Mesorhizobium onobrychidis: one gene and its partner. The protein of the gene in region 1 interacts with the protein of each later gene in a pairwise test. Links are inferred from orthologs where the notes say so. Each region holds a gene or a part of one and is shown in the gene's direction. Other genes may lie near its edges.

Region 1 (4,455 bases):
AATCCCGTCTCGGCGTACGCTTGCTGCAACGCTCGACGCGGCGCATCAGCTTGACGGCGGAAGGCAGCACCTATGCCGACAGCGCTCGCCGTATCCTGAACGACATCAAAGAGGCTGAAATCGCGATTCAACCCGGCGCAGAGCCGCGCGGCCGGCTGCGCGTCAGTCTTCCGAGCGCCTTCGGCCATCGTTTGATCGTGCCGTTGTTGCCGGCTTTCATCGACCGTTATCCGGCCATTGAGCTCGAGCTGATGTTTACAGATGCGATTGTTGACCTACTGGCTGAGGAGACGGACGTCGCCGTGCGTGTTGCCGCCCAGAGCGATTCCAGGCTGGTGGTGCGGCGGCTGGCGCCCAATCACCGTGTCATTTGCGCGTCAGCTCGGTATCTCGAAAAACACGGCACACCGATGACGCCAGGCGACCTTCAACATCATACATGTCTCGGCATCACATCACGCGGCGGCCTCAACATCTGGGAATTCGATGGCCCGGAAGGTCCGCAAAGCATGCGTATCCGCAGCCCAATAGAGGCCAACAGCACCGAAGCCCTGCGCCGGCTGGCGCTCGCCGGTGTCGGCATCATCCGCATGTCGGAGATATTGGTCGGGCCGGATATCAGGGTAGGCAGGCTGACCGCATTGCTCACCGAATACAATCATCATGACGGACCGCCAATCTGCGCTGTTTATCCGCCTGGTCGAATTCTGTCGCCGCGTGTGCGCGTGTTCGTGGATTTTCTGGCCGAACAGTTCACCAACCCTCCTTGGCTACACGGCGCGCCGTAAGACGTCGGGAGTGCAGTTGGAACAGCGTCAGCTGTTGCGGGCCGCCACGAATTTCGCTGCCTGCTTCAGAAGCACGGCGTCTTCGCCATAGGGATGAAGCAAGGCGTGGGCCTGGTCGACGAGGCCTTGAAGCTGGTCCCGCGCCCAGTTGGCGCCGTGCAGTGCCACCAGCGTCGCCTTGCCGGCGGCGGCATCCTTGCCGGTCGCCTTGCCCATCTGGTGCGCATCCGCCGTCAGATCGAGCAGGTCGTCGGCAAGTTGAAAAGCAAGCCCGATCGCCGAGCCGAACTCCGCCAGTCTTTCACGGTCGGCCGCTGGTGCGCCGGCAAGGATTGCGCCCGCCTCGCAGGCGAAGCGGATCAACGCGCCGGTCTTCATCGCCTGAAGCCGGATGATGCCGGCTTCGTCCGGCCTGATACGCTCGGCTTCGAGATCGAGCATCTGGCCGCCGACCATGCCGCCGGCTCCGGCGGCGCGGGCCAGCGCCAGCACCAGCGCCGCCCGTCGCTCGGCCGGCAGCATCGTCGCTTCGTCGGCAATGATGTCGAAGGCGAGCGCCAGCAAGGCGTCGCCGGCGAGGATGGCGGTCGCCTCGTCGAAGGCCTTGTGCACGGTCGGCTGGCCGCGGCGCAAATCGTCGTCGTCCATGGCCGGCAGATCGTCATGGATCAGCGAATAGCAATGCACGCATTCGAGCGCGGCCGCCACGCGCAGCGCCGCCTCGCCGTCGGCGGAAAACAGCGCGGCGCTTTCCATGACCAGGAAAGGGCGCAGGCGCTTGCCGCCGTTCAGTACGCCGTGGCGCATCGCCTCCATCAGACGCTGCGGCCGCTCGATCTCGCCTGAAAGCGGGCGGTCGCCGAGCAGCCGCCTGAGCAGCGCCTCGATCGGCCCTGTGCGTGCGACAAGCGCTGCCTCGAACGGTATTTGATCGTCTTTCGTCATGCCGGGGACGGGTAGCCGACACTCAGACGTTGCGCAAGAAGCCAAGCGCCATTATGCCGGGGCAGGGAGCAGCATGGATTGAGCGGCTTGGCGGAACCGATCGTCGATCACGAAACCGAAGGGCTGGACATGGTGAGGCCGAAACGCGGCAACCGCATCGGTCTCAAACGTTGGCCCCGGCACTGGGTCCGGCGCGGTATCACCGTCGCCGTCGTGCTGGCGCTGATGCCGGTGGTGTTGACCTTTCTGTATCTGCCGCCGTTCGTGCATCCGGTATCGACACTGATGCTGAAGGATCTGGCGACGTTTTCCGGCTATGACCGGCGCTGGGTCTCGATCGACGATGTGGCGCCGGCGCTTGCGAATTCGGTCATCATGTCGGAGGACGGGCAGTTCTGTTTCCATCGCGGCATCGACCTTGGCGAGTTGAGGGGCGTCGTCGACGACGCGCTGGCCGGCGAGATGACGCGCGGCGCATCGACCATTACCATGCAGACCGTGAAGAACCTTTATCTGTGGTCGCGGCCGCTGGGCTCGGTCCGGAAAGTCGTCGAACTGCCGCTGGCCGTCTATGTCGACATGGTGATGTCGAAACGGCGCATCATGGAAATCTATCTCAATATCGCCGAATGGGGGCCGGGCATCTATGGCATCGAGGCCGCCGCCCAGCACCATTTCGGGGTTTCGGCAAAACGATTGTCGCGTCGCCAGGCGGCGCTGCTTGCCGTCACCTTGCCGAACCCGATCGCACGCAACCCGGCGAAGCCCGGACCGGGGCTGAGACGGCTGGCGGCGCTGATCGAGCGGCGCGCAGGCCGGTCCGGCGCCTATGTCGGCTGTCTGCGTTAGCTTAAAAAAATTTGCGGCAGCGCTGGCCAAAACGGCGCAGGGCGTGTATAGGCACCCGACTTTCTCAGATTCCGGCCCCTGACGCGGCCCTTTCACGAGGGCAGCCGGGGCATTTTGACCATGTAGCGGAGCATATCCATGGCCGTACCGAAACGAAAAACCTCTCCGTCGAAGCGCGGCATGCGCCGTTCGGCCGACGCCTTGAAGGCCCCGACCTATGTCGAGGACAAGAATTCCGGCGAGATGCGCCGCCCGCACCATATCGACATGAAGACCGGTATGTATCGCGGTCGCCAGGTTCTGGAGCCGAAGGAAAGCTGAGAACGCTTTCGACGGTTTTGTGACTCCCGAAGACCGGCCATTGCGCCGGTCTTTTTGCATTTGGCTCAGATGATCGCCCACCGAACCATTTCAGGCAGCCCAGCAGCCGTATCGGATGGCAGCCGGGCCGGCTGGCACTGTTATTTCGCACGGTCTTTGTCCGTGTTCGCGGTCACGTACGAAATTTCTTGACGGCGAACGCCGAGCGCATACTAGAGAAGGCTGTCCAACCGGAGCCGCCTGATGTTCGGTGCCATCCCGCTGCTGATCGTGCCCTTCGTCCTCTATAATCTCGGGCTTCTGGGAATATTCGGCGGCGGCGACGACCCCTGGGCAAGCGAAATGTTCTCGATCCGCATGATGTCGGGCGGGGTGTTCTCGATGACGCTCGGCGATCTGATCGTGCTGATCGGGCTGATCCTCTTTTTCATCGAAATCGTGAAATCGACGCGCACGTCAAACGCTTCGGTCATGGACCACCTGTTGTCGACCTTCGTCTTCGTGGCGTTCCTGGTCGAGTTCCTGCTGGTGAAGGGTGCGGCGCACTCGGTCTTCTTCACGCTGATGGTCATCGCACTGGTCGACGTCCTGGCCGGTTTCTCGGTGTCGATGCGGGCGGCCACTCGTGACATAAACGTGAACTAGAGGCCCGGCCTGAGCCCGGATCGGCGGTGAAGCCAGCCGTCTTGATGCCTGCGGTGGCGGCTGCGTTGAATCAGCGCGTGATCTTTTCCGGAAACCGATTCCGGTTTCCAGCGTCATGCGCAAGGAACCAGCTCTATTTTTTCTTGGCGCGCGGCTTCTTTGCCGGAGCAGCCGGCGCATTGGCGAGATCTTCCGCTTCCTTGGCGAGGCGCAGCGCCCTCAGTTTGCTGGTCTTTATCTGGCGGGCGTCGCTCTCGGCGACATATTCCGCCATCGCCTTCTGACGAACCGTGGCTGCCTCTTCCTGCTTCTTGAAACGCAAATCGGCCCGCGCGCGAGCAGTATCCTTAGAGTTCTCAACCAAGGGCTTTTTCCAATCCCGTAAATTATAGCTTTCAATCTCTTTAATAGCAGAGCCGGTCTGCGATGGGGAAAATAAGTTGGTCAGGCGTCAGGATCGCACCCGGCGCCCGGCGCCTTTCGGGCGACAACCGCCTCGTATCCAGCCTGCAAACTCGCACGCACGGTGGCATCCGGCGGCGTATCGGAAGGCGTGCCCAGATGTTCATGGCGCAGTTCGTCCATGAACTTTTCCCACATCGGCGGGCCGCCCTTTTCCAGAAGCTCGGAGCGGATCGAGAGTTCCTCGCTGACCGGCAGCCAGACGCGACCCCAGGCGCCGAGATGCGCCAGGATCGGCACCAGCGTTATCGCCATTTCGGTCAGGCTGTAGATCGCCTTCTGCTTGTGAGTGGGATCGTCGGCCCTGGTCAGCATGCCGAGCTCCATCAGCCGCTTCAGCCGATCGGCGAGGATGTTGGAAGCGATGCGTTCCAGCGATCCGTTGAGCAGGTCGCGAAAGTGGCGTTTGCCGCCGAAAATCATGTCGCGAAGAATGATCAGGCTC
Region 2 (2,988 bases), 2.1 Mb from region 1 along the record:
CGGCACCTTCCCGAGGCGCAAGCGCGCACCGCCACCTTCAAAAAGGCGGGTAGCGGCGTGACGCCTGATGAGGCCGAGATATCAGCCAATCCGCGCGCACGCTCGGCAAGGCTGCGCGCTGCGATCCGCACCGAAGCACCGCCGCGCGCCGGCGACATTTCGATTTTCGGGCTTCCAAAACTTCCTGACCCAAAACTTCCCGGTGCCGACCGCCCGGGAGAGAGGTGAGCGCACGTGTTTCGTACCAGCGACATAGTCCTTATCGCCGTCATGGTTTCGGCTGCGGCCTTGACCTACAAGACCAAGCGCGAGGCCGAAGAACAATTGGCGGCGGTGCACAAGATCCAGGCGCAGATCCGCTACGAGGAGGATACGATCGATCTCCTGAAGGCGGACTGGAGCCTGCTGACCCAGCCGTCGCGCCTGCAAAAGCTGGCCGAGATCTACAAGTCGCAACTCGAACTCGAGCCGGTCAGCGCCCGCCAGATCGTCGGGCTGGATGACCTGCCGGCAAAACCCCTCACCATCGAGGACCTTTCCTCGCAGCGGCTGGGCGGCATGGCCGACAATTCTGGCAAAGGACCCTTGGGCGACAAAGACCCCGTGGTGACCGGAGGCATCGTCCAATGATCGCCAGATTTCCATCGATCGCCAGACTGCTGAAGCGCCGCGCCAAGTCGGAAGACGGATCGATTGTGGTCGAAGGCGCCCGCAAGGCGACCGGCGGCAAGGGCAGGACCCGCATCGTGATGACGATGGCGGTGTTCTTCGGCATCTATTCGACCATCACCGGGCGGCTGGTCTATCTGGGTTTTCAGAACCCCGACCTGTCCGGCGGTCCGCAGAGCCGGGTGACGGCGTCACGGCCCGACATCGTCGACCGCAACGGCGAAGTGCTGGCGACGGACATCAAGACGGCGTCGCTGTTTGCCGAACCGCGCCGCATTGTCGACGCCGACGAGGCGATCGAAAAGCTGGCGACGGTGCTTCCCGAGATCGACTACGAGCAGACCTACCACAAGCTCAAGAGCGGCGCCGGCTTCGTCTGGCTGCAGCGGCAACTGACGCCCAAGCAACAATCGGATATCATGCAGCTCGGTGTTCCCGGCTTCGGCTTCCGCACCGAAAAGCGCCGCTTCTATCCGGCTGGCGAAACTTCGTCCTACATTGTCGGGCTCACCAACATCGACAACCAAGGCATCTCCGGCATGGAGAAATACATCGACGAACAGGGGCTGAGCGATCTTCAGGCGTCGGGCCTGGCGGTGGCCAAGGATCTGAAGCCGGTGCAGCTCTCGATCGACCTGCGCGTCCAGCATATCGTGCGTGACGAGGTCGCCACCGGCATGGAGAAATACCGCGCAATCGCGGCGGGCGCCGTCGTTCTCAACATCAAGACCGGCGAAGTGATGGCGATGGCCTCGGTTCCGGATTTCGACCCGAACAACCCCTACAATGCGCAGGACAAGGACCGCTTGAACCGCATGTCGGCCGGCCTTTACGAAATGGGTTCGACGTTGAAGAGCTTCACCACCGCCATGGCGCTCGATTCCGGCAAAGTGACGCTGGAAAGCCGTTTCGACGCTTCGCGCCCGATCAGGATCGGCCGTCAGACCATCCATGATTTTCACGGCAAGGCTCGGGTGCTGTCGGTGCCCGAAGTGTTCATCTACTCGTCCAACATCGGTTCGGCCAAGGAAGCCGAAGCGGTTGGCATCGAGGGGCACCGCGAATTCCTGCATCGCCTGGGGATCCTCGAGAAGATGCAGACGGAACTGCCGGAGGTCGCCCGCCCGACCGAGCCCAAAGTCTGGAAACAGGTCCATTCGATTACCATCGCCTTCGGTCACGGTGTGTCGACAACGCCGCTGCAGACGGCGGTCGGCTGCGCTGCGCTGCTGAACGGCGGCTATCTGATCCAGCCGACATTCCTGAGGCGCGCGCAGGAACAGGCGATGTCGGTGGCCAAGAAAGTGGTCAGCGACAAGACGGTCGAGAGCATGCGCTATCTCTACGCACTGAATGCCGAGAAAGGGTCAGGCAGGAACGCCAGGGTTCCAGGTTACCGCGTCGGCGGCAAGACCGGAACGGCCGAGAAGGTTGTCAACGGCCGCTACTCAAAGGACAAGAATTTCAACGCCTTCGTTGCGGCTTTCCCGATGGACGATCCGCAATACATCGTGCTTACGATCGCCGACGAACCGAGGCCGGAAAAGCCCGGCATGGGTGCAACGGCCGCCTCGAATGCTGGCGTCATGGCTGCGAACATTATCCGACGTTCGGCTTCCATGCTTGGCGTGAAGCCAGATTTCAGCCATGAAAATGGCGCAACGCTGGTTTCCTATCAGTGATTCTTAGGGCGCGCCGGCAACAGCGCGCTATTTTGTTGCGATGAACGGGGTTCGATGAAGCTGAAAGACCTAGCCGGTATCATGCCTGTCGAGGGGACAGCTTCCTTCGATACGGAGGTTACCGGGATTTCGTCGGATTCCCGCGAGGTAGGACCGGGCGTGGTCTTCTTCGCGCTCACCGGCACCAAGGCCGATGGCGTGGCCTATGCCGCCGATGCCGCCAAGCGCGGCGCAGTGGCGATCGTGGCCGGCAAGGGCAGTGCGGTCGCCGGACTGCCGGTGCCCGTTCTCGCCGTCGACGATCCGCGCCTTGCGCTGGCGCTGAGTGCCGCCCGCTACTTCGGCAGGCAGCCGCAAACCATGGTCGCGGTGACCGGGACCAGCGGCAAGACATCGGTTGCGGCCTTCACCAGGCAGATCTGGGAGCAGTCAGGCTTTGCCGCCGCCTCGATCGGCACGACCGGCGTGGTAGCGCCGGGCCGCAACGAATATGGCTCGCTGACCACCCCCGACCCGGTAGATCTGCACAGGCTGCTGCGGGAACTGGCGGATGCCGGCGTCACCCACGCATCGATGGAGGCCTCCAGCCACGGTCTCGACCAGCGCCGGCTCGACGGCGTGAAGCTTGCAGCCGGCG

What was found. Proteins that work in one complex are often made in the same cells at the same time.
Region 2: the proteins of IHQ72_RS06435 (region 1) and IHQ72_RS16965 interact in binary tests that used the Escherichia coli proteins (3 or more experiments, as listed by UniProt). The link is inferred for Mesorhizobium onobrychidis from one-to-one orthologs.

The regions. Positions count from the first base shown.
Region 1 is NZ_CP062229.1:1,331,362-1,335,816, forward strand. What follows is about bases 842-3,696. They hold IHQ72_RS06435 (biosynthetic peptidoglycan transglycosylase), read left to right. Parts: upstream 842-1,811; coding sequence 1,812-2,582; downstream 2,583-3,696. Other genes in these bases: IHQ72_RS06430 (polyprenyl synthetase family protein), read right to left, coding at 842-1,733; rpmF (50S ribosomal protein L32), read left to right, coding at 2,721-2,903; IHQ72_RS06445 (hypothetical protein), read left to right, coding at 3,147-3,548; IHQ72_RS06450 (hypothetical protein), read right to left, coding at 3,682-3,696. In the rest of the region: IHQ72_RS06425 (LysR family transcriptional regulator), read left to right, coding at 1-788; more of IHQ72_RS06430, read right to left, coding at 816-841; more of IHQ72_RS06450, read right to left, coding at 3,697-3,912; IHQ72_RS06455 (winged helix-turn-helix transcriptional regulator), read right to left, coding at 3,993-4,455. UniProt on the Escherichia coli protein: Peptidoglycan polymerase that catalyzes glycan chain elongation from lipid-linked precursors. May play a role in peptidoglycan assembly during cell division in collaboration with other cell division proteins.
Region 2 is NZ_CP062229.1:3,410,856-3,413,843, forward strand. It holds IHQ72_RS16965 (peptidoglycan D,D-transpeptidase FtsI family protein), read left to right. Parts: upstream 1-626; coding sequence 627-2,351; downstream 2,352-2,988. Other genes in the region: rsmH (16S rRNA (cytosine(1402)-N(4))-methyltransferase RsmH), read left to right, coding at 1-228; ftsL (cell division protein FtsL), read left to right, coding at 235-630; IHQ72_RS16970 (UDP-N-acetylmuramoyl-L-alanyl-D-glutamate--2,6-diaminopimelate ligase), read left to right, coding at 2,406-2,988. UniProt on the Escherichia coli protein: Essential cell division protein that catalyzes cross-linking of the peptidoglycan cell wall at the division septum. Required for localization of FtsN.